3 regions of the Streptomyces sp. NPDC015532 genome follow, and region 1 is predicted to be linked to each of the others. Evidence: riboswitches for the same ligand, from Rfam matches in the RefSeq annotation. Region 1 holds a riboswitch; each other region holds the start of a gene.
The links. A riboswitch is a leader RNA that binds a small molecule or an ion and turns the genes downstream of it on or off. The one in region 1 is predicted to bind thiamine pyrophosphate.
Positions count from the first base shown of each region.

Region 2: linked by a shared signal. The riboswitch ahead of thiO (glycine oxidase ThiO) and the one ahead of ACF07B_RS29325 (purine-cytosine permease family protein) in region 1 are both predicted to bind thiamine pyrophosphate.
Region 3: linked by a shared signal. The riboswitch ahead of thiC (phosphomethylpyrimidine synthase ThiC) and the one ahead of ACF07B_RS29325 (purine-cytosine permease family protein) in region 1 are both predicted to bind thiamine pyrophosphate.

Region 1 is NZ_JBIBSY010000011.1:235,242-245,282, reverse strand. It holds gene ACF07B_RS29355 (adenosine deaminase) at 1-595, opposite strand, end outside; gene ACF07B_RS29350 (VOC family protein) at 689-1,081, opposite strand; gene ACF07B_RS29345 (phosphatase PAP2 family protein) at 1,567-2,475, shown strand; gene ACF07B_RS29340 (hypothetical protein) at 2,448-3,056, opposite strand; gene ACF07B_RS29335 (phospholipase) at 3,199-4,566, opposite strand; gene ACF07B_RS29330 (alpha/beta fold hydrolase) at 4,871-5,692, opposite strand; TPP riboswitch at 6,041-6,135, shown strand; gene ACF07B_RS29325 (purine-cytosine permease family protein) at 6,127-7,527, shown strand; gene thiD (bifunctional hydroxymethylpyrimidine kinase/phosphomethylpyrimidine kinase) at 7,593-8,390, shown strand; gene gndA (NADP-dependent phosphogluconate dehydrogenase) at 8,754-10,041, shown strand, end outside.
Region 2 is NZ_JBIBSY010000001.1:1,074,325-1,084,365, reverse strand. It holds gene metF (methylenetetrahydrofolate reductase [NAD(P)H]) at 1-203, opposite strand, end outside; gene thiE (thiamine phosphate synthase) at 342-1,001, opposite strand; gene ACF07B_RS04585 (Rv2175c family DNA-binding protein) at 1,095-1,466, opposite strand; gene ACF07B_RS04580 (NAD(P)/FAD-dependent oxidoreductase) at 1,531-2,769, opposite strand; gene ACF07B_RS04575 (hypothetical protein) at 2,802-3,179, opposite strand; TPP riboswitch at 3,232-3,344, shown strand; gene thiO (glycine oxidase ThiO) at 3,342-4,508, shown strand; gene thiS (sulfur carrier protein ThiS) at 4,505-4,705, shown strand; gene ACF07B_RS04560 (thiazole synthase) at 4,709-5,503, shown strand; gene pknB (Stk1 family PASTA domain-containing Ser/Thr kinase) at 5,795-7,735, shown strand; gene ACF07B_RS04550 (deoxyribonuclease IV) at 7,901-8,770, shown strand; gene ACF07B_RS04545 (DUF4396 domain-containing protein) at 8,878-9,399, shown strand; gene ACF07B_RS04540 (sulfite oxidase-like oxidoreductase) at 9,452-10,041, opposite strand, start outside.
Region 3 is NZ_JBIBSY010000005.1:181,978-192,018, reverse strand. It holds gene ACF07B_RS18360 (SsgA family sporulation/cell division regulator) at 1-263, shown strand, start outside; gene ACF07B_RS18355 (YibE/F family protein) at 348-1,856, opposite strand; TPP riboswitch at 1,928-2,084, shown strand; gene thiC (phosphomethylpyrimidine synthase ThiC) at 2,077-3,897, shown strand; gene ACF07B_RS18345 (VOC family protein) at 3,956-4,351, opposite strand; gene ACF07B_RS18340 (LysR family transcriptional regulator) at 4,579-5,511, shown strand; gene ACF07B_RS18335 (VWA domain-containing protein) at 5,508-6,995, shown strand; gene ACF07B_RS18330 (hypothetical protein) at 7,265-8,128, opposite strand; gene ACF07B_RS18325 (metallophosphoesterase) at 8,309-9,451, opposite strand; gene ACF07B_RS18320 (LacI family DNA-binding transcriptional regulator) at 9,654-10,041, opposite strand, start outside.

The sequences.
Region 1 (10,041 bases):
GCAGGTGCTCGAAGGCGGCCAGGTGGTCGGCCGGCGGGAAGCCGTCCTCGGCGCCCGCGATGTCGAAGCCGACGACCCCGGCGTCCCGGAACGCCACCGCGAGGTCGGCGATCTCGCGGGTCCGCTCGAACATCCGCATGCCGCACAGCAGGGTGCCGACACGCACCGGCGTGCCCGCGGCGGCGGCCTTGGCCATACCGGCCGCGAGGCCCTCCTGCACGGCCTCGACGACCTCGGGCAGCGTCAGACCGCCGTTGACCATGAGCTCGGGCGCGTACCGCACCTCGCCGTAGACGACACCGTCCTCGGCGAGGTCGAGGACGTACTCCTCGGCCGTGCGGAGCAGGCCCTCGCGGGACTGCATCACGGCGAGGGTGTGCTCGAAGGTGGCTATGTAGCGGACCAGGTCGCCGGAGTTGGCGGCCTCGTAGTACCAGCCGGCCAGTTCCCGCGGGTCCGTGGTGGGCAGGGTGTGGCCGACGGTGTCCGCGAGCTCGACCAGGGTGGCCGGTCGGAGGCCGCCGTCGAGGTGGTCGTGCAGGACCGCCTTGGGCAGGCGGCGGATCGTGTCGATGTCGATGCGGGGCGCGGTCATGTGCGGTGTTCCTCGGCAGGTCGTTCGGATCGGAGGGCAGGGAAAGGTACAGGGCGTACGGGGCGTACCGGAGGGCGCGGGAGAGCGGGCCGGTCAGCCCGCGGGCTGGAGCAGGTCCCAGCGGTTGCCGTACAGGTCCTGGAAGACGACGACCGAGCCGTACGGCTCGTGGCGCGGCTCCTCCAGGAAGGTCACACCCGCGGCGCGCATCCTGGCGTGATCGCGGGCGAAGTCGTCGGTGTACAGGAAGAAGCCGACACGTCCGCCGGTCTGGTCGCCGATCCGGCCGCGCTGCGCCTCGTCCTTGGCCCGGGCGAGCAGCAGTCCGGTTCCGCCGCCGTCCGCGCCCGGCTCGACCACGACCCAGCGGGAGCCGTCGGGCCTCGGGGTGTCCTCGACGAGGCGGAACCCAAGGGCTTCGGTGTAGTGGCGGACGGCCTCGTCGTAGTCGTCGACGACGAGGGTGACCAGGGCGATGCGTCTCATCGGACCTCTCCAGGGTTATACGTAACACGTAGGGTACGGCATCGGGTACGGCGTTCCCTGCCGGGCACCGGGGCGACTCCCTTCCGCCGGTCACCCGGGCCGGGCGGACGGGCGCGCGGACGGGCGGGCGGGAGAGCGAACGGGCGGGAGGACGGGCGGGAGGACGGGCGGACGACGCCGGCACCACCGGGCGGCGGCGATCCCCGGGGGCGACACGGCGCGGCGCTCCGCCGAGTGACGGGACACCGGCCCCCGGTCGGCGAAAGGGGGCCGACCCTCGCGGGTGATGCGACGCTGATCTTCATGGAGCATTCCGGGAACCACCCCGGAGGCCATCGTCTACAGTTATGTAGACGAGACCGCGACGCGGCAAGGCGCGGGCGAGCGGTCCTGCCCTGTGCGCGCCTCCCGTGGAAAGGGGCCACAGCCATGTCCGCCGCCCCGGGCGCACCCGCGTACGAGACCGACGCCCCCCGGGTCCGGCCATGAAGCGACAGGGCACCGGCGACATCGCCGCGTCGACCGCGCTGGGGAGCCTGGTCGCCTTCGTGCTGCTGGCTCTGGTCGTGACCGGTCACGACGGCGCACCTCTGTCCGGCGACTCGGAGCTGGCCTCCTGGTCCCTCGCTCACCGCCCGGACATGGCACTCGCCCTGGCACGCGGCGTGACCTACACGGGCACCGGAATCGTCCCGTACACGCTGGTCGTCGTGGCCGGCCTGCTCCTCGGCCGGACGGCACGGCAGCGGGTCCGCGCCGTCGCCGCCTGTGTCTGCGCTCTGGCCGCCGCGCAGGCCCTGCGGTTCGCCGTGATGTCACTGATCGCCCGCCCCCGGCCGCCCCTGGAGAACTGGGCCACCCATGCCTCGGGGTGGTCGTTCCCGTCCGGTCACACCACCACCTCCGCGGTCGCCGCCGGACTGCTCGTCCTCGCGGTGCTCGCCCGCGCCCCCCAGTCCAGGAGAGCCTTCGTCCTGCTCGTCGGCTGCTGGGCCGTGCTCGTCGGCTTGTCACGCGTCTATCTGGGCGTCCACTGGTTCTCCGACGTCGTGGGCGGCTGGCTGTTCGCCGTCTGCTGGCTGAGCCTGCTCCTGTACGTCCTCGCGCGGTTCTTCCCCGGCATCCACTCCACGATGACGGCGGCCCCTCACCGCGAAGACCCCACGACGGGATCAGATGCCGTCACGATGGACGTGGGCGTCCGAGCCCTTCATCAACGTCCCCGCGCGGAGGACAGCCGGTTGTCCGTGAGGGCGTCGGCCGGGAGCCGGACGGCCGGACACAGGCAGCAGTCCTCGAAACGCCGGACCGTCTCGGCATCAAGGATCCGGCTTCGGGTCCTGGCGGCCGGCCGACGGGGCGGGCCTCACTCGACGCCCGGCGGAAATCCGTAGATGCCGTCGTCCACGGGTGCCCCCTCCGGGATGTCCAGAGGACAGATTCCCCAGTTCCGCGCGATGGCCATGACATGCTGTTCATCCGGCATGGCGGCACGCCAGTCGTCGCTCTCGGCTTCGCTCCAGTTCTCCCAGCCCTCCTCCAGCCACCGCTCCCCGACGCCCAGTCGGCGCTCGATCTCGGTGGGCTCACCGAACCGCAGGGGCACATCACCGGCGCAGCCGTGAAAGCAATAGGCCCGGACCACTCGGCCGGCCTCCACCCTCGCCCAGGCGTGATACTCACCGATGCGATCCGTGCTGAAGTACTGAAGGTCGCCGAAGCGCCGGCCGAGCACTCCGAGCCAGTCCAGGATGGCGGGACCGTCGCCGTCGCGTCCGTTGTCGAGGTGGACCCGGCCGTGGGCCAGCGTCCAGCCGTCCACGGGGGACGCCACGAAGACGCCCCGCTTGTACGCCGCTTCGGACCCTGTCTCCCAGTCCATCGCCACGCGCCCGACCAGCCCGAGCGCGTCGGCGACTGCCCTGCTGTCGGCGCCGGGCACGGCGAGCCAGGACGTCTTGTAGCCCATACCCATGGTGATCCCCTCCCACGTCTGAGGGTGGAGCCTGCCGCACGGTACCGACATCCGCCGTCGGGCGCCCCGGCCACGCCCCTGCGACCCGCCCGGGACCCCTCCCTCCCGGGGTGCCCTCGGCGGGGCTCGCGGTGGCGCCCGGCTACGGATAGACGTACGTGTTCAGCGTGTTCACCGCGGAGCCGGGATCACCCAGGTCGTAGCGGTCGACCGCGAGGTAGTTGGGCTTCTTGCGGGCGGCCGGCTCACAGAAGCGGCGGGCCCGGTCGGCGAGTTTGGTGTTGTCCGTGCCGGCGGTCCCGGAGATCGTGACGTCGCGGAAGTGATTCATGACGAAGAGAGGGCGGAAGCCGTTCTCCGTGCGGGTGAGCGGTACGTTCGTGCCCGCGTCGTACCAGCGGCTGTAGCAGGACCAGTCGGAGGAGCCGAGGCCCGAGCCCATCGACCAGTAGTTCTCGACGGTCCACTCACGCTGGTACATGACACCGAAGCTGTCCCGGGTCAGTCCGGCGGACTCGTCGGACGAGCGGCTGTGGTCGGTGAAGATGAGCATGCGGTGTCCTGCGGCGGTCAGATCAGCGAGCTTCGGCCAGCCGTTCTCGCGCACGCCGGTCGCGTCGGGACGGTAGAGGACGTCGGACAGACCGTTCACGCGGGCGAGTTCGGAACGCAGGACACCCGGATCGACGTAGTCCTCCAGGAACACGGTGACGAACTGGTCGGGGTGCCGCTTGAGGAAGTCGACCATGCGCTGGAGGTCGACCCAGAGCGCGACCGGCCTGCTGACGAGGGTGCAGCTGTTGTGACACAGGATCGCACCGTCGGGGGTCTGGTGCAGGTCGAGCATGAACCCTCGCACGCCGTCGGCGAGTTGCTGATCGATACCGCGTTTCTGATTGGGTACGAAGTTGACGAAGGGCGGGGCGAATCCGCCGTCCACGCCGTTGGCGTAGGCGTTGTGGGCGGTGAGGAACGTGACCTGGTCCAGGGTTCGTTGATCCTGGGGCGGCATCGGCCGGGTCACGGGCTGGGCCGGGGTGAGGTACCAGGAGGCGAGAGCGCCGGCCGAGCCGATGGCCAGCTGGGCCGGGTAGTTGGAGCCCGAGGACCTGTCGGTGACCGTCAAGTACCGTTCCGAACCCGGGGCTTTGAGCGTGTACCGGTCGGTGCCGCCCGGCGTCACCTCCCAGGCGGCGTCGGCGCTCGTACAGGCCACGGTCCGGGCCTGGTCGCCCGAGCGGCCCAGGCAACTGCCCGCGCTGTCCGTGCTTTCGAGCACGGAGGAGGAACCGCTCTGGCGCAGCGTCCACTGCTGGCGGTCCTCGTTTCCCCTGGGGTTGTGCTGGACGACCGCGCCCGCGCTGTCGGCGGCGTTCAGTCCCGTGACGGCGCTCTGGACGAAATAGGTTCCCGCAACGGGGACTTGGGCGGCACCGGCTGGCGCGGGGACGGCGAAAACGGAGCCCAGTACGGCGGTGGCGGCGAGCAGGGAGCGTCGGCTCGGTCTCATGGCACGTGATCCCTTCCTGTGGGGAGCATGAGCATGCCATGCAGAGACCCGGCGTCGGGGGACAGCGGTCGGATCGCGTCACGGGACGTGGCCCCACCCCGGTCCTGGCCCTCACCTCGGCCCCCGGTCCGTCCCCGCCCTGGGCCCGGCCTCGCCCCCGGTCCGCCCCGGCCCGGCCCCGCGCGGCCCGCCCCGGACACGGTGTCGCCCGGGCGGCGACGCATGCCCCCGAGAGCCCCCTCGCATCACCTCCGACGCGGCTCGGACGGACCGCCGTTCACCCTCCGCGCGAGGTCAGGTGCCCTTACCGCGTGCCGGGATGCTCGATCCGCGTGACGAACGCGGTGATGTCGGCGACCACGCGTTCGGGCTGCTCCCAGTGGAGGCAGTGGCCGGTCTCGGGGTAGGCGAGGAACTCCGCGCCGTGCACCGCGTCCAGGATGGTCTGCTGGTCCTCCCGGGGCAGGAACTCGTCCTGTTCACCCCAGATGACGAGTGTGGGCACCAGGATGCCCGCGAGCGTCGCGCGGAGATCGGCGTCGAGGAGTCCGCGGGCCGTGTCCTTCCAGACGTACGCGGGAAGCTTCAGATTCTCCTCCACCATGGTCTCCACGAACCCCCGGGCGATCGGGCGGGTCACCGTGCCGGCCAGGAAGTCCTCGACGAACGCGCGGGGCACGGGATCGGTCAGCTCCTCCACGGCGCCGGCCAGCCTGGTCACCGCCGGTTTGTCCGTGAGGGTGCCGGGGACACCGAGCAGCACCAGGCCCGCGATGCGGTCGGGGTGGCTGCCTGCGACGATCCGGGCCGGTACGCCGCCGCTGGACGCCCCGACCAGGACGGCCCGGGGGATGTCGACCGCGTTCAGGAAGTCCACGAGGTCGGCGGCGAAGTCGTCCGGGCCGTAGCCCTCCGGGGGCCGGCCGGCGTCGCCGTGCCCGCGCTGCGTGGGCGCGTATCCGTGCAGGGACGCCGGAAGGCGCCGCAGGAGGGGTTCGAAGGACCACCAGGAGTCGGCCAGACCGTGCACGAAGACGACCGGCGTACCACTGGGATAGCCGGCCTCGGCGTACGGCAGGACGAGACCTTCCCCCACCTGCGCGGACTTCAGGGAGATCACGGTCACGGCACCCTGCCTCCTTCCGCCCGGCCGCCGGGTCCGGGACCCGGGAGCGAAGAGCGAGCGGCGATCACTTCCGACAGTACCGAGGGGCGGCACACGCCGCGCTGCGAACCGGCCCGGTCGCGCCGTTCGAATGAACCGGAGCGCGCGCGGGCGCGCTCCGGCCCGGGTGTGTGACCCCATGAGGCGACGCCTTCGAAGAGGCGCCGGGGTCACGGGCCCCGGACGGCTCCCGGACGGTCCGGTCCGTGTCCCGGTGGTGGCGCCGCCCTCCGCGCACGGGAGCCGAGCACGGGTTCCGCCCGGGGACCCACTGCCGCTCGGTCGCGAGGAGCGGTTAGTGTGTCCGTCGTACCGGACACGGGGTGCCCCGTCCGAGGGCTGAGATCACACCCGTCGAACCTGAACCAGTTCATACTGGCGGAGGGATGTCTTCCATGCCATGGGCGCATGTTCCCGGCGGGCTGCCCGCCGACACCCGGCCTGCCGTCTTCGACGGACGGATGCCCGCCGCACCCGGTGACCTTCGGGTGGAGGGGCACGGCATCGAGCCGGTCCCCGAGAGCAACCGGTACGGCGGGGCCGGGCGCCTGTTCACCGTCTGGTTCGCCCCGAACCTGACGATGACGGGCGTGTTCACCGGCACCATCGGGATCGCGCTGGGCCTGGACTTCGGCACCGCGCTCGCCGCGGTCGTCCTCGGAACCGTGTTCGGCGCCCTGCCCACCGCCTACCTCAGCACCTGGGGCGGACTCACCGGCACCGGCCAACTCCCGCTCGCACAGCTCGCGTTCGGCCGGGCGGTGGTGCTGCCCGGGATGCTCCAGTGGCTGTCCTCGGTCGCCTGGGACGCGTTGATCGGCCTCTTCGGCGGGGATGCGCTGGCGCGGCTGTGCGGCTGGCCGTTCTGGCTCGGCGTGCTGGTCATGATGGCCGCTCAGGGGGCCCTGGGTGTCCTCGGCTACGAAGCCGTCCACCGCCTGCAGATCGTCATGACGTTCGTGCTCGCCGTGGCCTTCGCGGCGATCGCCTGGCGGATGCTCGACGGGGTCCACCCCGCGACGACCGGGTCCGCGACGGGCGCCGACCGCGCCGGCGCGTTCGTGCTCACCAGCACCATCGCGCTGAGCCTCTCGCTGTCCTGGGCGCCGTACGCCGGTGACTTCAGCCGCTATCTGCCGCGTTCGACGTCCCGGCCGCGGATGTTCTGGTGCACCTTGCTCGGGCTCGTCGCGTCCTTCGTCGGTGTGCAGGTCCTCGGGCTGTGGGGCGCGTCGGTGCTGACCGACCAGACAGCGGCGGGCGTGGACGCGTTGCTGGGCGGTGGCGCCGCAGGAGCGTTCGGGCTGCTGGCCGTGGCACTCGCCGCGGTGTGCAGCAACGCGATGAACGACTACAGCGGTTCGTTGGCCCTCCAGACCCTGGGTGTGCGGATTCCGCGCCCGTTGGCGGCCGCCCTGGCCGCGGCGCTCGGCTTCCCGCTGGTGCTGTGGATGCACGCCGCCGACACGACGGCCCGCTTCCAGAACGTGCTGTTGTTCGTGGGCTATTGGATTCCCGGGTTCGTCGCCATCGTCGTCGTCGACTGGATCGCCCGGGGGCGGGAGCGCGGGGACGCCCCGGTCGACGTCGCCGCCGAGATGTCCCGTCCGCGCTCCGCATGGCCGTCGCTGGTGGCCTTCGTGGCGGCATTCGGCGCGGCCGTGCCGTTCATGGACACGGGCCTGTACGTCGGTCCGGTGGCCGACGCGCTGCACGGCGCCGACCTCTCCTACTACGTCGCGTTCCTCGTCGCCCTCGCCCTCTACGCCCCGCTGCGGCTGCGCCGCCGCGTCTGAGGGCCGCCCGTCGCTCCGCCGGTCCAGGGCTTCGGGCCCGTGGCCGTATCCGAGAGGAACACCTCATGCCCACCCCGCCGCGCGTCCTGACGATCGCCGGCTCCGATTCCGGCGGAGGCGCGGGAATCCAGGCCGACTTGAAGACCATGCTCGCGCTGGGCGCCCACGGGATGAGCGTGCTCACCGCCGTGACCGCGCAGAACTCCGTGGGTGTGCAGGGGGCTTGGGAGCTGTCCGAGGAGGCGGTACGGGCCCAGTACCGCAGTGTCGTCGACGACATCGGCGTCCAGGCCGTGAAGACGGGGATGCTCTCGTCGCCCGGACTGGTCGCCACCGTCGCCGAGTTGCTGTCGGACGTGGGCGCCCCGGTCGTCGTGGACCCGGTGAGCGTCTCCAAGCACGGGGACCGGCTGCTGGCCGACGACGCGCTGGACGCCGTACGGACCCGGTTGCTGCCGCGGGCGACCGTGGCCACCCCGAATCTCGACGAGGTCGCTCAGCTCACCGGGCTGAAGGTGGACGACGAGACGGACATGCGCCGGGCCGCCGGGCTGCTGCTCGCCTTCGGTCCCCGGTGGGTGCTGGTGAAAGGGGGTCATCTGCCGGGCCAGGCCGTCGATCTGCTCACCGACGGAACGGCCGAGCACTGGCTGCGGGCGCCCCGCCACGACAACCGGCACACGCACGGCACGGGGTGCACGCTCGCCTCGGCCATCGCGGTGGGCCTGGCCGAGGGACTCTCGGTACCGGAGGCCGTACGACGGGCCAAGGCGTACGTGACCGCCGCGATCGAGGCCGGTTTCGCGCTCGGTGCCGGTATCGGACCGGTGGACCACGGGTGGCGACAGCGCCGGAACGGCTGACCCGGCCCGACGTCAGCCCGTCGTTCGGCACGACCCCTCCTGTCCGGGCCGCCGCCAGCGATCCCGGCGCGACCGCCCTCTTCCCGGCCGCCGGCCGTCGTTCGGGGACGACCGCGCCTCCTTCCGGCACCGGCCGTCCGGGCAGCCGGACGCCGGCCGAACCAACGGCTCCGCACGGCGGTGCGATGCTCCCGCGCGGCCATGTCCGTCCGGCGCCCGAAGGTCCGTCCCGCGGTCCGGAACACCTCCTGGCGCGAAAGGTGAACACCTCGGCCCCTCCCGGCGTACTGATCGGCACAGCGACAGTCGTCTGCCCGCCCGTCAGGTACGCGGACAGGCAGATCCGGATCCAAGGAGCAGACCATGAAGGCGACCGCGCAGATCGGCGTCACAGGGCTCGCGGTGATGGGCCGCAACCTGGCCCGCAACTTCGCCCGGAACGGCTACACCGTCGCCGTCCACAACCGCACCCCCGCGCGCACCAAGGCACTGGTCGAGGAGTTCGGGCACGAGGGCGCCTTCGTCGCGGCCGAGTCGGCCGAGGACTTCGTCGCGGCGCTGGAACGCCCCCGACGCCTCATGATCATGGTGCAGGCGGGTGCCGCCACCGACGCCGTCATCGAGGAGTTCGCCCCGCTGCTCGAAGACGGCGACATGATCATCGACGGGGGCAACGCCCACTTCAGTGACACCCGTCGTCGTGAGCAGTCGCTGCGCGAACGCGGCATCCACTTCGTCGGCGCGGGTGTGTCCGGCGGCGAGGAGGGCGCCCTCAACGGGCCGAGCATCATGCCGGGCGGCTCCCCCGAGTCGTACGCCTCGCTGGGCCCGATGTTCGAGTCGATCAGTGCCAAGGTGGACGGCGAGCCCTGCGCCACGCACATCGGCACCGACGGTGCCGGGCACTTCGTCAAGATGGTGCACAACGGCATCGAGTACGCCGACATGCAGCTCATCGGTGAGGCCTACGACCTGCTCCGGCGCGTCGGCGGCTACACGCCGCAGCAGATCGCGGAGATCTTCCGGCGCTGGAACAAGGGCCGCCTCGACTCGTACCTCATCGAGATCACCGCCGAGGTCCTGGCGCACACGGACGCCGCCACGGGTGAGCCGTTCGTCGACGTCGTGGTGGACGCCGCGGGGCAGAAGGGCACCGGCCGCTGGACCGTGCAGACCGCCCTGGACCTCGGCTCCCCGGTCACCGCCATCGCGCAGGCGACCTTCGCCCGCGCCGCCTCCAGCCAGGACGGACTGCGCTCCGCCTACCGCGGCCTGCCCGGCGGCACCCACTGGGAGCTGTCGGGAACGGAGGCCGAGCGCTTCACCAGCCAGGTGGAACACGCCCTGTATGCCTCGAAGTTGATCGCCTACGACCAGGGCTGGAAGATGATCCTGGACGCGGCGGCCGAGTACGGCTGGGACATCGACCTCGGTGAGGTGGCGAAGATCTGGCGCGGCGGCTGCATCATCCGCGCGGCGTTCCTCGACCGTATCCGCGCCGCGTACGCCGTCGATCCGGGCCTGGTCAGCCTGCTCTCCGACGCGGGGTTCGCCACCGAGATCAAGGACGCCCAGGTCCCGTGGCGCGAGGTCGTCTCCACGGCCACCCGCAGAGGCGTGCCGGTGCCCGCGTTCTCGGCCGCCCTGTCCT
Region 2 (10,041 bases), on a different contig from region 1:
GTGGAGCCGCCGGCCCCGTAGGTCACGGAGACGAAGTCGGGAGCCACGGCCTCGACCCGCCGCAGGGCGTTCCACAGGTTCCGCTCGCCCTTCGGAGTCTTCGGCGCCGAGAACTCGAAGGAATAGGTCTGTTTGCCGGTCGCGAGCATGTCGCGCACGGTGCGTGCGTGATCAGTCCTGGTGGAAGCAGATCCAAGGGCCATACTCGCAGGTTAGCCAGAGGGCGTCGGTCACCCAACCGAACCGCTGACTTTTGTCCGATCTGTCGATTTCTTGTCCACCCCTCGGACAGGGGCCTCGCCGGGACTCCCCGGGACCCTCCCCGCGGACGGCCGACGGGTCTACGCCGTGCGCAGCCGCTTCGCGAATTCCGCCGCCGCCCCGCCCGGGTCGTCCGCCTCGGTGATCGCCCGTACGACGACGACGCGGCGGGCGCCCGCTTCGAGCACCTCGTCCAGCCGGCCGAGGTCGATGCCGCCGATCGCGAACCAGGGGCGGTCCGTGCCGAGGGCCGCCGTGCCGCGGACCAGGTCGAGGCCGGGGGCGTGGCGGCCGGGCTTCGTGGGGGTGGGCCAGCAGGGGCCGGTGCAGAAGTAGTCCACGCCCTCCTGGACGGCGGCGGCGCCGGCCTCGGAGGCGGAGTGCGTGGAACGGCCGATGAGCACCTCGTCGCCGAGGATCGCGCGGGCCGCGGGAACCGGGAGGTCTCCCTGGCCCAGGTGCAGGACGTCGGCTCGGGCGGCGTGGGCCACGTCCGCACGGTCGTTGACCGCGAGAAGTCTGCCGTGCCGGGCGCAGGCGTCCGCGAAGACCTGGAGGTGCTCCAGCTCCTCCCCCGCCTCCATGCCCTTGTCGCGCAGCTGCACGATGTCGACGCCGCCCGCCAGGACCGCGTCGAGGAACTCGGCGAGGTCGCCCTGACGCCTGCGGGCGTCGGTGCACAGGTAGACGCGGGCGTCGGCGAGGCGGCTCCGCACGGTCGGGCCGGCGTTCTCGGGCATGTGTGGTTCCCCCCGTTTGTTCGGTGCGCGGGGAGCGCGGCGGCCGGGATGCTCCCGGCGTCGCGCTCCCCGTGCCGGACGGTCGCGTTCAGGTCAGACGGCGAGCGCCTGGGCGCGGCGCTTCACCTCCGTGCCGCGATTCTCGCTCAGAGCCTGCGCGGGGGTGCCGGGCAGGCTCGGGTCGGGGGTGAAGAGCCATTCGAGGGCCTCTTCGTCGGAGAAGCCGTCGTCCCTCAGGAGCGTCAGGGTGCCGGCCAGGCCCTTGACGACCTTCTGTTCGTCCACGTCGATGAAATCGGCGGGGACGTGCAGCGCACGGTTCTCACCACGGCGTACGGCGATCAGCTGGCCGTCCTTGACCAGCTGCCGGACGCGCGTCACCTCGACGCCGAACTGTTCGGCGATGTCGGGGAGGGTGAGCCAGGCGGGGACGAGAGCATCGATCTTTGCGTCAATCTCGGTCACGGGACAAGCGTGCCATCCCGCACCGACAGTCGGAAGCCGAGGGCGTCCGACCTGGGGTGACGGATCAGGTCGCGGCGGCCTTCAGCGGCCTCGACGCGTCCGCGAGCAGCTCCGGATCCATGGTGGCGCCCGCCTCGATCAGCTTGCGGCCCTGGGCGAGGTCCCTCGGGCGGCCCACCGCCAGGAGGGCGACGAGCCGTGTCTCGCGCAGCCAGCACACCGACCAGGAGGCGCCCGAGGGGGCGCCGCGCCAGACCAGGGTGTCGGCGGACGTGTGGTGGCCGGCGTACTGCACGAAACGGCCGAACTGCTCGGACCAGAAGTACGGCACGGGGTCGTAGGCGGCGGGCGTCTCGCCGACGATGTTCAGGGCGACCGTGCGCGGGCCCTGGAGGGCGTTGTCCCAGTGGTGGACGAGGAGGCGTTCCTCGTAGCGTCCGGACGGGAAGGAGGCGCAGTCGCCGACCGCGTAGACGTCCGGCAGGGAGGTGCGCAGGTGGTCGTCGGCGACGATCTCGCGGTGGGCGCCGAGTTCGATGCCGGAGCCGGCGATCCAGGCCGTGGCGGGCCGTGCGCCGATCCCGACCACGACGGCGTCCGCGGGCACCCGGGAGCCGTCGTCCAGGACGACCGCGCCGGGCTCGACGCGCTCCACGCGCGCGCGGGTCCGCAGCGAGGCCCCGCTGTCCGCGTACCAGGCGGCCATCGGCGCGGCCACCTCGGCCGGCAGCGCCTCGGCGAGCGGCCGGTCGGCGGCCTCGACGACCGTGACCGCGCAGCCGGCCTCACGCGCGGCCGTGGCGAACTCGGCGCCGATCCAGCCCGCTCCGACCACCACGATGTCGTGCTGCCGGGCGAGAACCGGGCGCAGCCGGTCGGCGTCGTCCAGGGTGCGCAGCAGATGCACGCCGGGCACGCCTTCGGCGCCGGGGAGCCGGATCGGTTCGGCGCCGGTGGCGACGACCAGGACGTCGTACGGGACGGGCCCCGCGTCCGTGTCCAGTTCGTGGTCGCCGGGGCGCACGCCGAGCGCCTCGCTGCCCAGTCTGAGGTCGATGTCCAGGGCCTCGAAGTCGACGTCGAAGGCGGAGCCCTCGGCCTTGCCGAGCAGGACGGCCTTGGACAGCGGCGGCCGGTCGTACGGCTGATGCGGCTCCGCGCCGATCAGCGTGACGGTGCCGGTGAAGCCCTGTTCGCGCAGGGCGACCGCGGTCTGCACCCCGGCCATGCCCGCGCCCGCCACGACGACCCGTCGTGCCGCGGGCCTCTGCGACGGTGCCTGTGCCTGCGTCTGATCGCTCACCTGATCACCATAGACACCTGACCATTCGTCAGTCAGTGGACGGGCTCGGTGACCTGGTCCACACGACAGGTCCCGCGCGGTTCCTCCACCACGCTCGTCCCGGTGCCCGGCCGGGACTCCCACGTCCAGGTCTCCTCCAGCCGCAGGCGCCCGTCGGGCAGTTCCACGACGAGGGACACGCAGTGGCCGGACGCGGTGGTCCCGTCGCGTCCGAGCTGTACGTACCGGAAGTCGAGGCGGTCGCCCTCGCGGGTGCCGACGAGGTGTCCGCGGACGACGTCGCCGCCCGTGTAGTCGGCCCACACCACGCCGTCCTCCTCGTGGTAGGTGAACCGGGTGCGGGTACCCACCTGGCCCGGCGCCTGGTCGGCGACGGGGGCGAGCAAGAGGCCGTCGAGCGGTCGCGCCATGGGCGGAGGCTCCCTTACTGAGACGGTCGGGGGCGGGCTAGGGTGGCCAACGTAAAGCACTCGCGGGAGCCCGGACGCACCGGGCTGAGAGGGAGGCTGGACGGCCTCCGACCGTACGAACCTGATCCGGGTCATGCCGGCGAAGGGAGGGGCTGGACGCCCATGCCGTCTGCACGTTCGTCGGACGTCCTCGTCGTCGGGGGCGGAATCATCGGTCTGGTGACGGCCTGGCGGGCCGCGCGGCGCGGGTTCACGACCGCCCTCGTGGACCCCGAGCCGGGCGGCGGGGCCGCGCAGGTCGCGGCCGGGATGCTGGCCGCCGTGACCGAGCTGCACTTCGGCGAGGAGACCCTGCTGGGCCTCAACCTCGCCTCGGCGCGCCGCTATCCGGACTTCGCCGCCGAGCTCACCGAGGCCACCGGCCAGGACCTCGGCTACCGGCGGAGCGGCACGCTGGCCGTCGCGCTGGACGCCGACGACCGTGCCCATCTGCGCGAACTGCACGCGCTGCAGGTCCGGTCGGGGCTGGAGTCGGAGTGGCTGAGCGGCCGTGAGTGCCGCAGGCTGGAGCCCATGCTCGCGCCCGGCGTGCGCGGGGGTCTGCGGGTGGACGGCGACCACCAGATCGACCCGCGGCGCCTCGCGGCAGCCCTGGTCACGGCGTGCGAGCGGGCCGGGGTGGTCATGCACCGGACCTGGGCGGAGCGTCTGAGCGTCGTACGGGAGCGGGCCGCCGGGGTCCTCACCGCGGACGGCACCGGACTCGGCGCGGGTCAGGTGGTGCTCGCCGGGGGCAGCCTCAGCGGGCGCCTGGCGGGCGTCCCCGACGACGTCGTACCGCCGGTGCGCCCGGTCAAGGGGCAGGTGCTGCGGCTGACCGTGCCGGGGCGGTACGCGCCCTTCCTCCATCGCACCGTGCGGGCCGTGGTGCGCGGCAGCCACGTCTACCTGGTGCCGCGCGAGAACGGCGAGCTCGTGGTGGGCGCGACCAGCGAGGAGCTGGGCTGGGACACCACGGTGACGGCGGGCGGCGTGTACGAACTGCTGCGCGACGCCCACGAGCTGGTCCCCGGGATCACCGAGCTGCCGCTCACCGAGACCCGCGCGGGGCTGCGCCCCTGCTCGCCCGACAACGCGCCGCTGCTCGGTCCGAGCGCGCTGGACGGGCTGCTGCTGGCCACCGGACACCACCGCAACGGTGTGCTCCTGACGCCGGTGACCGGTGACGTGCTGGCCCACGCCCTTGCCACCGGTGAACTCCCCGCCGAAGCCCGCCCGTTCACCCCCCTGCGCTTCGGCGCCACGGCCCGCACGGAGCTGCACGTATGAACATCGTCGTCAACGGGGAGCGGCGGCGGATCGCCGAGGGAACCGCTCTCGACACGCTCGTCGCGACCCTCACGCCGTCGTCGTCCGGGGTGGCCGCGGCCCTCAACGAAACCGTCGTCCCGCGCGCGCAGTGGCCGTCCACCTCGCTCGCCGAGGGCGACCGCGTCGAAGTCCTCACCGCCGTCCAAGGAGGCTGACCCATGGCAGACGACCCCTTCGTCCTCGGCGGTACGACCTACGCGTCCCGGCTGATCATGGGGACGGGCGGCGCGCCCAGCCTCGACGTGCTGGAGCGTTCCCTGGTGGCGTCCGGCACGGAGCTGACGACGGTCGCGATGCGGCGCGTGGACGCCTCGGTGCACGGCTCGGTCCTGTCGGTGCTCGGCCGGCTGAACATCCGTGTCCTGCCGAACACGGCGGGCTGCTACACCGCGGGCGAGGCCGTGCTGACCGCCCGTCTGGCGCGCGAGGCGCTGGGGACCGATCTGGTCAAGCTGGAGGTCATCGCCGACGAGCGGACTCTGCTGCCCGATCCGATCGAGCTGCTCGACGCGGCGGAGACGCTGGTCGACGACGGCTTCACCGTGCTGCCTTACACGAACGACGACCCGGTGCTGGCGCGGAAGCTGGAGGACGTCGGCTGTGCGGCGATCATGCCGCTCGGCTCGCCCATCGGGTCCGGGCTCGGGATCCGCAACCCGCACAACTTCGAGCTGATCGTCGAGCACGCGCGCGTGCCGGTGATCCTGGACGCGGGAGCGGGCACGGCGTCGGACGCCGCGCTCGCGATGGAGCTGGGGTGCGCGGGGGTGATGCTGGCCTCGGCGGTGACCCGGGCCCAGGAGCCGGTCCTGATGGCGGAGGCCATGCGGCACGCGGTGGAGGCGGGGCGTCTGGCGCGGCGGGCCGGGCGCATCCCCCGGCGGCACTTCGCCACGGCGTCCTCTCCGGTGGAGGGCAGGGCGGCACTGGACCCCGAGCGCCCGGCGTTCTGACCGAGGCCCCCGCGCCGCCGGATGCGCTCGTCGGATGCGCGGCGGCTCGCGCGCCGGTTCCTGCCTCGGTCTCGGTGTCGGATTCGGCGTCGGATTCCTCGGCGGTTTTTGGCCGGTCCGGCGTGCGGGTTGTCGCGTTGTGGCCTTGCGGTGACAGACAGGGCCTGATCGGACATCTGCCCTACGAACAGATATTCGGGCGGGCGGTGTGCGTCACAGCTCGGCTGCAGTCGAGCCCCTGTATCGGCCGAACGGGACCTCGTGACAGTGGCGGCTCGTAGACTCACCTGCGTGGATACGACCCTTCAGGACCCGCTTGTCGGACACGTGCTCGACGGCCGCTATCGCGTCGACGCACGGATCGCGGTCGGCGGGATGGCCACGGTCTACAGGGCCTTGGACACCCGTCTGGACCGCGTGCTCGCGCTCAAGGTGATGCACCCGACGCTGGCCGCGGACGTCTCGTTCGTCGAGCGCTTCATCCGCGAGGCCAAGTCGGTGGCACGGCTGGCGCACCCCAATGTGGTGCAGGTCTTCGACCAGGGGGCGGACGGGTCGTACGTCTATCTGGCCATGGAGTACATCGCCGGGTGCACCCTGCGCGACGTGCTGCGCGAGCGCGGCGCGCTCCAGCCCCGGGCCGCGCTGGACATCCTGGAGCCGGTGCTCGCCGCCCTCGGCGCGGCCCACCGCGCCGGGTTCGTGCACCGCGACATGAAGCCGGAGAACGTCCTGATAGGGGACGACGGCCGGGTCAAGGTCGCGGACTTCGGTCTCGTCCGCGCCGTGGACACGGTGACCAGTACGACGGGCGCCGTCCTCGGCACCGTGTCGTACCTCGCCCCCGAGCAGATCGAGCACGGCACCTCCGACACCCGGGTCGACGTCTACGCCTGCGGGGTCGTCCTCTACGAAATGCTCACCGGCGCCAAGCCGCACACCGCCGACTCCGCCGCTCAGGTGCTCTACCAGCACCTCCACGAGGACGTGCCGCCTCCGTCGGCCGCCGTGCCGGGCATGGCGTACCCGCTAGACGAGCTGGTCACCGCGGCCACGGCCCGCAATCCCGAGGTCCGCCCGGCCGACGCGGTGACCCTGCTCGGCCAGGTCCTCGAAGCCCGGGCCGGTCTCACCGCCGAGCAGCTCGACGCCGTGCCGCCGGGCGCGCTGTCCGTGGGCCACGACAACGCCGACGACCGTACGAGCGTGATCCCGCGCTCGCTGTCCGTCCCCCGCCTGCTGCCCGTGAACGAGGACGACAACGCCCTCGACCGGACCAGCCGGTTCGAGCAGAGCAGCCCCTTCACCACCGCGCCGGTCGGGCCGCCGCAGGTTCCGGGGACGCGGCCGCGGCGCGGGATGATGCTGGTCGTCGCCGCGATCGTGCTGGTGCTCGGCCTCGGCGCGGGTGTCTGGTACATCAACTCGGGCCAGTTCACCAAGGTCCCGCCCGTCCTGGCGAAGACGGAGCAGCAGGCCAGGACCCAGCTCCAGGGCGCCGGACTGGACGTCAAGCAGGTCAAGCACGCCTACAGCGACACCGTGAAGCGCGGCACGGTCATCAGCACCGACCCCGGCGTCGGCGAGCGGATCCGCGACAACGACTCCGTGACCCTGACCGTCTCCGACGGCCCCCGGACGGTCCAGGTGCCGGACCTCAAGGGTCTCGCCCTGTTCAAGGCGAGAGAGGTGCTCAAGGGCGACGGGCTCGCCCCGGGCATGGTCACGCGCGCCTTCAGCGAGGACGTGACCAAGGGCTTCGTGATCGGCACGGATCCGGCACCGGGCACGGAACGGCACTCGGGCTCGGCGATCGCGATCGTCGTGAGCAAGGGCGCCCCGGTGGAGCTGCCCGACGTGACCGGCTCGTCCGTCGAGGACGCCACCGCGCAGCTGGAGGGCGCGGGCCTGAAGGTGAAGATCGCCGCGGAGCGGGTCAACTCGGAGTTCGACAAGGGCCAGGTCGCCCAGCAGACACCGCGCGCGGGCCGTGAGGCCGCCACGGGGGACACGGTGACGCTGACCCTCTCCAAGGGCCCCGAGATGGTGGAGGTCCCGGACGTCGTCGGCGACAGCGTGGACGACGCGACGGAGACGCTGAAGAACGCCGGATTCGAGGTCGACAAGGACCGCGGGCTGCTCGGGCTCTTCGGCGACACGGTCAAGAAGCAGTCGGTGGACGGCGGCGACACGGCACCCAAGGGCGCGACGATCACGATCCAGATCCGCTGAGCCGAACCGCCGCCGGGGAACCCCGGCGGCGCACGGCCTCCGCCCGGGCAGCCGCTCGGAGGCCGCTCCTCCGCGAAGTCCGCGAAGTCCGCGAACCGGTCCGCTCACTGGTACCCCACGGGTCCGCCCGCGGGGTACCCGCGGGCGCGTGACACCCTGACGGGTGTGACCAGCAAGCAGCTCCGCAACCCCGTCGGCGGCCACGTGCCCGTGGCCGGCGGCCTCAACTCCGTCGGCCTGGCCTACGCCCGTGACCTCGCGGCCGAGGCCGTCCAGGTCTTCGTCGCCAACCCGCGCGGCTGGGCGACGCCCACCGGGAACCCGAAGCAGGACGAGGACTTCCGCGCCGCGTGCGCCGCGGGGTCGATCCCCGCGTACGTCCACGCCCCGTACCTGATCAACTTCGGTTCGCACACCGAGGCGACGGTCGAGAGGTCGGTGGAGTCGCTGCGGCACTCGCTGCGGCGCGGACGGGAGATCGGCGCCCTGGGGGTGGTCGTGCACACCGGGAGCGCCACCGGCGGCCGGGAACGGTCCGTCGCGCTGAAGCAGGTGCGCGACCGTCTGCTGCCGCTGCTGGACGAGCTGACCCATGACGACGACCCGTTCCTGCTGCTGGAGTCGACGGCCGGGCAGGGCGCCTCGCTGTGCTCGCGCACCTGGGACTTCGGCCCCTACTTCGAGGCCCTGGACGCGCACCCCAAGCTGGGTGTCTGTCTCGACACCTGCCACATCTTCGCGGCGGGCCACGATCTGACCGGGCCGAGCGGTATGCACCAGACCCTCGATCTGCTGGTCGACACCGTCGGTGAGGGGCGCCTGAAGCTGATCCACGCCAACGACTCCAAGGATGTGGTCGGCGCGCACAAGGACCGCCACGAGAACATCGGCTCCGGCCACATAGGCGAGGACCCGTTCCGCGCCCTGATGACCCATCCCGCCACGGAGGGCGTCCCGCTGATCATCGAGACCCCCGGCGGGAAGGAAGGGCACGCGGCCGACGTGGAGCGGCTGAAAAAGCTCCGCGACGGATAGTCCGCCCGCCGGTCCCACGACGCGTCCCGCCATCGCGCGGGAATACCCCAGGGGGGTATACGGTTGCTTCTGTGCGAAGGAGCCGTGACACGACATTGGGGGATCTCATGCAGCACGAGGGACACACGGACAGGCCCGCACACACGGACACGCACGAAGACCCGCACCACGCCCACCGCCACGCGCCGGCCGCGGCCACCTGGTCCATGGCCGCCCTGGCCACCCTCCACTGCCTCACCGGCTGCGCCATCGGCGAGGTGCTGGGCATGGTCGTGGGCACGGCGTTCGGGTGGGGAAACCTGCCGACGACGGTCCTGGCGATCGCGCTGGCCTTCTTCTTCGGCTACGCGCTCACCCTGCGCGGAGTGCTGAGGGCGGGTGTCGGTTTCCGCACCGCCGTCCGGGTGGCGCTGGCCGCCGACACGCTGTCCATCGCGGTGATGGAGCTGATCGACAACGGCGTCATCGTGCTGTGGCCGGACGCGATGGACGCGCAGCTGGGCGACCTGCTGTTCTGGGGGTCGCTGCTGATCTCGCTCGTGGCGGCCTTCGTGGTGACGACGCCGGTCAACAAGTGGACGATCGGCCGGGGCAAAGGGCACGCCGTGGTGCACCGGTACCACCACTGACCCGCCGGGACACCGGCACCGGGGACGCGCGCCGGCACTCGGGCCCAGGGGCTCAGAGCTCGGGGCCGTCCCCGGGTTCCTCCTGGTAGGAGTAACGCTGCTCGCGCCAGGGGTCACCGACGTTGTGGTAGCCCCGCTCCTCCCAGAAGCCGCGGCGGTCGGCGGTCATGTACTCGACGCCGCGCACCCACTTGGGCCCCTTCCACGCGTACAGATGCGGGACGACCAGGCGCAGCGGGAAACCGTGCTCCGCCGTCAGCAGCTCGCCGTCCTTGTGGGTGGCGAAGATGGTGCGCTCGGAGGCGAAGTCCGCGAGACGGAGGTTCGAGCTGAACCCGTACTCGGCCCAGACCATCACATGGGTGACGGCGGGCGCGGGCGGGGCTATCTCCAGGATCGTACGGGCGGGGACACCCCCCCATTCGGCCCCCAGCATGCTGAACTTCGTGACGCAGTGCAGATCGGCCACGACGGAGGCGTACGGGAGGGCGGTGAACTCGTCGTGGGTCCAGCACTGCTTCCCGCCGTCGGCGGTGGCTCCGAAGACCCTGAATTCCCAGCGCTCGGGGCGGAACTTGGGGACGGGACCGTAGTGCGTGACCGGCCAGCCGCGCTGAAGTCGCTGTCCTGGCGGAAGCTCCG
Region 3 (10,041 bases), on a different contig from region 1:
TCGACGGGGTGGGCGGGCCCTGTGGTGACGGCGATGTGCACATCGCCCCGTCCGACCCGGAGGCGCTCGGCGAGGTGCTGATCCGGCTTCAGGTCGGCGGCGATCACGCGCTGTTCCGGTCCGGGGCCGCGCCGCTCGTCGCGTTTCTCGACCGGACGGACAGGCTCGTGCCGCTCGGGCAGGAACGCTCCCTCGAAGGTTTCGACACCTCGCTCGACGCGGTGCTCGACCGCATCCTCACGGAGGAGCAGAGCGCGGGCTGAAGCGTCGGCGGCCCGCGAAGCGGCGTAACGCTTCCTCACAAGGGGCGCCGGTGCAGGATGGTTTCCGCGTCGCTGCGTGAGGGCTCAGTGCTTGCGGCGGCGTCCCTTACCGCTCCGTGCCGGCGTCCTGTCGGCCGCGGGCTGCGCGGGGACGGGCGCGCCGCCTTCGCGGTCCGCGGCGACCACCAGCGCGGCCAGCGCGGTCGTCACGGGGACCGCCGCGACGAGACCGATCGATCCGACCAGCGTGCGCACGATCTCCTCGGCGACCAGTTCGCTGTTGGCGACGGTGCCCACGCTGCTCTGGGCGATCGAGAAGAGCAGCAGGAGCGGCAGCGCGGCGCCCGCGTAGGCCAGGACGAGCGTGTTGACGACCGACGCGATGTGGTCGCGGCCGATACGGATACCCGCGCGGTACAGGCCGCGCCAGCCCATCGTCGGGTTCGCCTCGTGCAGTTCCCAGACCGCGGACGTCTGCGTCACCGTCACATCGTCCAGAACGCCGAGCGAACCGATGATGACGCCGGCCAGCAGCAGGCCGCTCATGTCGATGGACGGGTACAGACCGTGGATCAGGCCGGTGCTGTCGTCGGTGTTGCCGGTCAGCACGGCCCAGTCGATGAAGACCGAGCCGAGGAGCCCGATCAGCACCAGTGAGAGCAGGGTGCCGACCACTGCCACGGACGTCCGGGCCGACAGACCGTGACACATATAGAGCGCGATGAGCATGATCGCACTGGACCCGACGACGGCCACGAGCAGCGGGTTCGAGCCCTCCAGGATCGCGGGCAGGATGAAGAAGTTCAGGATCACGAAGCTGATGGCCAGGGCGACCAGCGCCATGATGCCGCGCATCCGGCCGATCACCACGACGACCACCGCGAAGATCACGGCGAGCAGCGTCAGGGGCAGCTTCCGGTTCGCGTCCGTGACCGAGTACTGGAGGTCCTTGGGGGCGGAGGGTTCGTACGCGACGACGACCTTCTCGCTCTGGTGCAACTGCCGTGATTGATCGGGCTGAACGACCTCGGTGAACGTGCGGCCCTGGTCCTTGCCGGTGTCGATGCGGACAGTCGCCTTCTTGCACTCTCCCCCCTTCCCGGACTGAGCGGAGGAATCCCCGGCGGCGGAGCCGCCCGTCGCGGCCCCCGAGGAGGCGTTCACGGACTTGCAGTCCACCTGGTCGATCTTCGTGACGGTCGCCTGCTGGGTCTGCCGGTCGAACCCGACACCGGTGCGCTCGTGGGCCGGCGCGCCGCCGGGCCACAGCACCACGAGACCCACGACGACCGCGGCCGCGAAGGGGATCAGTACCGCGGCGATGACCTTGCGCAGCTGCTTGGAGACCGGCGCCGCGGGGCCGTGGCTGTGGGAATGTCCGTGCCCGGCGCTCACCGGCTCGTCGTGCCCGCGGCGGGGACCCGGCCCGTGCCCGTCGCCCGAACCCTGATGATCACCGTCCGGTCCGTGGCCGTGCCCGTGCTCTTGCTCGTGTCCATGACCGATGCCGGAGCCGTGCCCAGGGCCGCCGTCGGAGCCGGGACGGCGCGGTGGCTCGGGCGGAGGGAACGGATGCTGCCGGGTCGTCGTCACCGCCCGATCATCGCAAGAACGTCAAGGGCCCTCTGTTCACCGCGCCAGACATGACGCTAGCGTGGGGGCACCTTTGCACACGCGGGAGCTCGGAGCACCGGGCTGAGAGGGCGCTGACCTCCGTCTTCGCGATGTTTCACATGAAACATCGGCGATCGGAAGCCGCTGCGTCGACCGCTGAACCTGTTACCGGGTAATGCCGGCGTAGGGAGTAGGTCTCATGACCGACAAGGATGTACGCACGCCTGCCTCCAGCCGGACGGACGGGGTTTCCCCGCCGTCCTCGAACGGCCAGGACGGGCAGTCGATCGGCTGGCACAAGGCATACGTCGGGGGTACTCGCCCCGATCTGCGGGTGCCGGTTCGCCAGGTGCACCTCACCAACGGGCAGGCGGTGACGTTGTACGACACCTCCGGCCCGTACACCGATCCGTCCATCGACACCGATGTCCGCAGGGGGCTGGCACCGCTGCGTGAGAGCTGGATCATCGCCCGCGGTGACACCGAGGAGTACGCGGGCCGTCCCGTCCGTCCCGAGGACGACGGGATCAAGCACACGTCCCCGCGCGGAGGGCTGCGCAATCTCGACGCGGTCTTCCCGGGCCGGCCGCGCCAGCCGCGCCGGGGGCGGGCCGGGCAGGCGGTGACCCAGCTCGCCTACGCGCGGCGCGGTGAGATCACGCCCGAGATGGAGTTCGTGGCGGTCCGTGAGAACGTCGCCCCCGAGGTCGTGCGGGAGGAGATCGCCGCGGGCCGAGCCGTGCTGCCCGTGAACATCAACCATCCGGAGATCGAGCCGATGATCATCGGCAAGCGGTTCCTGGTGAAGGTCAACGCCAACATCGGCAATTCCGCTGTGACTTCCTCCATCGAGGAGGAGGTCGAGAAGATGACCTGGGCGACCCGCTGGGGCGCCGACACGGTCATGGACCTGTCCACCGGCCGCAACATCCACACCACGCGTGAATGGGTGCTGCGCAACTCCCCCGTCCCCATCGGCACCGTGCCGCTCTATCAGGCGCTGGAGAAGGTCGACGGCCGGGCCGAGGAGCTGACCTGGGAGATCTACAAGGACACCGTCGTCGAGCAGGCCGAGCAGGGCGTGGACTACATGACGGTTCACGCGGGCGTGCGCCTGGCGTACGTGCCGCTCACCGCGAACCGCAAGACCGGCATCGTCTCGCGCGGTGGCTCGATCATGGCCGCCTGGTGCCTCGCGCACCACAAGGAGTCGTTCCTGTACGAGAACTTCGAGGAACTCTGCGAGATCCTCGCCGCGTACGACGTCACCTACTCGCTCGGCGACGGGCTGCGGCCGGGTTCCATCGCGGACGCCAACGACGCGGCGCAATTCGCCGAGTTGAGGACGCTCGGGGAACTCAACAGGGTCGCGAAGCGTTTTCAGGTACAGACGATGATCGAAGGCCCGGGACATGTCCCGATGCACAAGATCAAGGAGAACATCGACCTTCAGCAGGAGATCTGTGATGAAGCTCCGTTCTATACCCTCGGTCCGCTGACGACGGACGTCGCGCCGGCGTACGACCACATCACTTCCGGCATCGGTGCCGCGATGATCGCCTGGTGGGGCACGGCCATGCTCTGCTACGTCACGCCCAAGGAGCACTTGGGCCTGCCCGATCGTGACGACGTCAAGACCGGCGTCATCACCTACAAGATCGCCGCCCACGCAGCCGACCTCGCCAAGGGGCACCCAGGTGCGCAGGAATGGGATGACGCGCTCTCCGACGCCCGCTTCGAGTTCCGGTGGGAGGACCAGTTCAACCTGGCTCTCGACCCGGACACGGCGCGGGAGTTCCACGACCAGACGCTGCCGGCCGAGCCCGCCAAGACAGCCCACTTCTGTTCCATGTGCGGGCCGAAGTTCTGCTCGATGAAGATCAGCCAGAGCATCAACGAGCGGTTCGGCGGTGACGTGGCCGACGGCGCCTCCGCCGAGGAGATCTCCGAGGGCATGCTTCAGAAGTCCCGGGAGTTCGCCGAGGCGGGCAACCGCGTGTACCTGCCGCTGGCCGACTGAGCTGTTCCAAGGGGGCGGCGGTCCGGGGCACACACCCGGACCGCCGCCCTCGGCAGGGTCACGGGGTGACGTCCTGCGGGTACCAGCGCAGTTCGACGGTGTTGCCGTCCGGGTCCTGGACGTAGACCGAGGTGGCGTTTCCCCGCGCGCCGAAGCGTTCCACGGGCCCCTCGAGCACGGTGAAGGATCCCGACGCGATGACCTGGTCCCAGTCCAGAGGTTCCACGGTGAGACAGATGTGGTCGACGTTGGACCCGCCAGGGGTATGGGTGATCAGGTCGATGATGGTTTCCGCCGTGATCCTCACGGACGGGAACGGGGCCTGGCCGGACCGCCATTCGGCGACGCGTACGGGTTCGAGGCCCAGAAGTCCGGTGTAGAAGTCCAGGGACCGTTCGACGTCCTCGACATTGAGGACCAGGTGGTCGAAGGCCTTCACGCGCAGCGCGGTCATGTCGTCTCCAGGGCGATGGCGTGGCGAAGCCACGGAGGTGGTGGGCGTACGGGTGGACGGAACCGGGCGCGGAGCCGCTGTGCGCCCGGCCGGCCGGGGAGCCAGTGGGCTCTCCCGCGGCCGGGTGGACGACTTCTACGATCCGCCGTGGGACGGCCGCCATCAAGGCATGATCGCTGTACGACCGTTGAGTCAGATTTAACGCCGGGGGTTTCATGCTGGAGCGAATGGAGACCGAGATCTTTCTGACGCTGGCCGAGGAACTGCACTTCGGCCGGACCGCCGCGCGGCTGCTGGTCACGACCGGGCGTGTCAGCCAGGTGATCAAGGCGCTGGAGCGCAGAGTCGGAGCCCTGCTGTTCGAACGCACCAGCCGTTCCGTCCGGCTCACCCCGATCGGCAGACAGCTGGCGGACGATCTGGCGCCCCTGGTCGCCGGGATGGAGGCGGCGCTGCGCAGGGCGGCCGACGCCGGCCGGGGCGTCACCGGAGAGCTGCGGGTCGCCTTCCTCGGTGAGTGGACGGCGCCCACGCTCCTCAAGGCGGTCGGCCTGTTCGGTGAGCGTCACCCGGACTGCCGTGTCGACGTGCGGGAGGTCCAGCTCTCCAACTCCCGGGCGAGTCTGCTGGACGGTTCGGTCGACGTGCTGCTGGCCTCGTTCCCCTTCGACGGAATGGCCCGCGGACCGGCTCTGCTGCGGGAGAGACGAGTCCTGGCCGTCCCGGCAGGTCATCCGCTGGCCGGTGAGGAGCGGCTGTCCCTGGAGGTGCTGGCGGAACATCCCGTGGTGCAGTACCCCCAGGTGACCTCGGCGACGTTCAAACAGGACCGCACACCGGACCGCACCCCCTCGGGCAGAGCCGTTCCGAAGGGGCCGGCCGGCGGGTCGTTCTCCGAAATGCTGACCCTGGTCGCGATGGGCCGGGGCGTCCTCCCGGTCGGCGAGCACTCACGGCAGTACTACCCGCGGCCCGACGTCGCCTACGTACCCCTGCACGACGCGCAGCCGATCGAACGGGGACTGGTGTGGATGGAGGGCAACACCACCGAGCGGCTGCGCGCGTTCGTACGGGCCGCGACGGACGCGACCGGCGCTTCTCCCGCGCGGGCGTATCGGTCGGATCCACCGACGGCTTCTGCGGGGAGACTGGACGCATGACACCGACATCGATGAGCAAGGGCGCCAACCTTCCCGTCGCCGCGCAGCAGGTGCGGGTCGTACTCGGCTGGTCAGGAGGCCCCGGTGCGCCGGACGCCGATGCCTCGGCCCTGCTGCTCCGAGCGGACGGGCGGGTGCGTGACGACGGTGACTTCGTCTTCTACAACCAGCCCAGGCATGCCTCGGGCGCCGTGCACCACTCGGGCAAGCGGCGGGAGGGGGACGGGACGACGGACACCGTCGAGGTGGATCTGCGTGCCCTGGAGCCGGAGATCCAGCGCGTGGTCCTGGGCGCCTCCGCCGACGGGGGCACCTTCGGCCAGCTGTCAGGTCTGAGACTGCGGCTCCTCGATGCCGGAACCGGGCAGGAACTGGCGGTCTTCGAGATGGAGGCGACGACGGAGACGGCGTTCATCGGAGGCGAGCTGTATCTGCGGGGAGGGCAGTGGAAGTTCCGCGCGGTGGGCCAGGGGTACGCCTCCGGGCTCGCGGGCCTGGCCACCGATTTCGGGATCAGCGTGGACGAGGAGCCGGGCACGGCCGGGAGCACGGACACGAGGAGCGCTCCCGCCGGAGCCTCCGCGGTGGCACCGACGCCCTCGCCGGTCCCGGCACGCCCGATCGCGCCCGTCCCCCCACCACCCCCGCAGGCACCGGCATTCCCGAACGCGCCCGTTCCTCCGGTGCCCCAGGCACCCCCGGCTCCCGGCTCGGCCCCTCGTCTCGTCAAAGGTGAGGAGCGGTTGCCCGTCGACATGCGCAAGCGGCTCTCCCTGCGCAAGGAGCAGGTGGCGGTCAGTCTGCGCAAGCACGGGGCCGTGGGCGTCAGGGCCCGCGTCATCCTGGTCCTGGACGCTTCCGGGTCGATGTCGTTCCTGTACTCCAAGGGCGTCGTGGCCGATGTGGTGGAACGGATGGCCGCGGTGGCGGCCCAGCTGGACGACGACGGGGAGATGCAGGCGTGGACCTTCGCGTCGAACCCGGCCCGACTGCCGGACCTCGCCCTGGGCGATCTGCCGGAGTGGCTGGAACGTCATGTCCGGGTGGGTGAACTGACCTTGTTCAGAAGGAAGAAGCCGAAGAAGGGCCTGCTGCCGGGACAGGTGGACATGCGGGCGGTCGGCATCCAGAACGAGGAGCAGAAGGTGATCGCCGAGGTCCGGACGTTCGTCCGCGAGCACCCGTCCGCCGATCCCACGTTGGTGCTCTTCTTCTCCGACGGAGGCGTCTACCGCGACAAGGAGATCGAGAAGGAACTGCGGGAGGCGGTGGACGAGCCGGTCTTCTGGCAGTTCGTCGGACTGGGGCGCTCGAACTACGGCGTTCTGGAGCGGTTCGACACCCTGCCGGGCCGACGCGTCGACAACGTGGGCTTCTTCGCGGTCGACGACATCAGCGACGTACCGGATCCGGATCTCTACGACCGGTTGCTGTCCGAGTTCCCGTCGTGGACGAAGGAGGCGCGGCGGCTCGGCATCATCTGAGACACCCCGAGAACAGCGCAGGACGCCCGGAGACGGGTGTGGAGAAGCCCGCGCCACGGGCCCAGGGACCGCCCGCGCCACGGCCGTGCACGGGAGCACCGGCGCCCGCGGCGGGCTACGGCGGGCAGTGCCCTGCCACAGCCGTACGGACGCGCCCGCGACAGCCGGCAACGGCCGCACCGGCAAGGGCCCGCACCGGTAAGGGCGTACGGGCCCGCGCACCCGCGCGGGCCCTCTCCTGCCTCGGACCCGGCCGTCGGCCGGCCGGGTCACTCGGGCTGGTGTTCAGGGCCCCCGAAGTCCGGGCTGGAGAAGTCCGGGCTGGAGAAGCTCGGGCGCGGGCCCGCCGCCGGTCCGTCGTCGGGGCTGCTGAACCCCGGCCTGCCGTACCCGAGGTGCGGAATGCGGCTGGTGGGGGCCGGTGCGGGGCGGCTCAGGGCCGCCGAGCCCGGGTCCGCGAGGGCCTCCCGGAGGAACGGCAGGATGCCGCGCTCCAGCAGGGCGTCACGCCAGGCCTCCTTGGCCCGGGTGACCTGACCGGTCAGCTCGTCGCCCGCTTCGGCCTGGAAGGAGGACGAGCTGTTGCGCAGGGCGGTCAGCAGCAGTCCGGCCGCGGCGACCAGAATGGCGGCCGCCGTGATCGCGCCGAAGACCCATCCTGTGGTCAGGAGGGTTCTGGCGACGGCCGGCTCGGGATCGAGCATCCTCAGGACGTAGCCCACGAGCAGGAAGATCAGCGCCGCTGTCCCGGCGAGGACGGGGGCGAGCACCGCGACGACGGCGACCGCGCCCGCTCCGGCGGTCTCGGTGACCTCCCCCACGGTGGCGGCGAGCCCCAACACGGTCGTGCCCGGCTCCGTGGAGCCGGTTTCCTCGCTCACGACAGCGGACCGCACCGGTCGGCGCAGTTCGCTGCGGACCTTCACATAGTGCGCGTACTCGTCCGACGCGGCCGTCGTGATGAGGGCTGTGGCGTTGAGCGCCATGGTGCGCAGTTGTTCGAGGTTGAGCCGCTGGCCGACAGCGGCGAGTTCCGGGCGGTGTGGTGCGGAGCGCAGCGCCTCATCGAGGATCCGCTCGTATTCCTGGCGGTCCTCGCTCAGCAGGTGCTGCGGAACGCTGTTCATCTGCATCCCCCGATGCTCCGTAGGGCTGATGGCTCGCACGCTGACGAGCCGTTGGGCAGAAACGGAGGGGAGCCTGCTACGGATAAGCCGATGGTAGAGCGGTGACGGCACGCCGTGACAGGGGGTTTCCAGAAATTGGCCCCTGTCCGCAGCGGTCCGTCCGCCGGACGCCTGCCCGGTGAACGCTCAGATATCCAGGGGAAGTTGCTGGACCAGCAGTTTTCCGGCCATGGTCACTCCACCGTCCATCGCGATGGCCAGACCGTCGGCGTAGACGTGTGGTCCTTCGATCACGGGACCCGCTCCGGCCTCGCCGTCCTCCGGGCCCACCTCGCCCAGGAGGTACGGAATAGGGCTGTGACCGTGGACGACGCGTGTGCCGCCGTACAGGTCGAGCAGTTCGTGGACCGCCTCGGCGCCGTCGTCGCGGAAGGCGAAGCGGCGGGTGAACTTGCGGAAGAGGTCCCAGCAGTCCTCGGCGTCGTTGCGGGTGAGGGTCTCGCGGACGGTGTCGTTGACCGCTTCGATGGAGTCGCCGTAGTCGAGGTAGGCGGTGGTGTCGGAGTGCACCAGAAGGTGTCCGTCGACCAGCTCCATGGCGTCGAGGCGGGCCATCCACTGCAGATGGTGGTCCTGGAGACGGTCCATGTCCGTCTTCTGGCCGCCGTTGAGCAGCCAGGCGGCCTGGAAGGTGGCGGTGCCGGCGCCGGAGCTGACCGGGGTGTCGCCGAACCGCTTGGCGCCGAGCAGCAGCAGCTCGTGGTTGCCCATGAGCGCCTTGCAGTAGCCGCCGGCCGCGGCCGCCTCGGCGGACAGCCGCATCACGAGGTCGATCACGCCGATGCCGTCCGGACCGCGGTCGGTGAAGTCGCCGAGGAACCACAGGCGCGAGGTGCCGGCCGACCAGTTGCCGCCGGCGTCGAGGAGGCCCTTGGCCTGGAGCGCGGCGACGAGCTGGTCGAGGTAGCCGTGCACATCCCCGACGACGTACAGCGGGCCGGGTCCGGCGCCGGACGCCGGGGCGGGTGCGCCCGAGGGGTCCACGGCGACCTGCAGGGTGTCGCCGCGGTTGATGACCGGCAGATCGCGCTGCGTGGGCGTGTACCCCTCGGAGAACTCTCCCGGGAACTCCGACGGAGACTCTCCGGACGCGTAGGGGGAGGATTCCCCCGACGCGTACCGCGCGCTCTCACCGACGGGTCCGGCGCCCTCGCCATGCGGCGTGTTCTGCGCATACGGACCGGTCTCGTGGACGTAACCCGGTACCCGGAAGTCGCGCAACGTCGCCGTCCGCACCACCTCGGGTCCCTGACCGGCCCCCTGAGTCATCGACCCCTCCACCACCATCGCACCGCATCTGCACCGGTTCGGACTGCCTGGTCGCAGCGGCCCGCGGTGTCGTCCGCCCATCATAGGAATGCGGATCGCGCCATGTGATGACCCAGGGGTGGTGAATCGGAACAGGAGCCCAGTTCACCGCGGTTTTCGCCCGAATTGGGCGGGGCTCGCCCCGCCCAATTCGGATCGGGCCTCAGCCCTGCTCGGGTGATCGGGGCGGACTGACGGTCGTCCGGGGCTGCCGGCGCTGTGACGAGGTCCGCACGATCAGCTCCGTCGGTATCACCTGCTCGACGGGTTGGTCCGATTCGACCCCTTCGATGGCGTCGATCAGCAGCTGGACGACGGCCGTGCCGATTCTGCGCGGTTTGAGGGAGAGGGTCGTGACGGGCGGCTCGGTGCTGGCGTAGACGGTCGACTCGCTGCAGCACACCAGCAGCAGGTCGTCGGGTACGCGCAGACCGTAGCGGCGGGCGGCGGCCAGCAGGTCGGTGCCGTTCGGGTCGAAGAGGCCGTAGACGGCGTCCGGGCGGTCGGGCCGGGCGAGGAGCCGGTCGGCCGCCACCGCCCCCGCGCACGGA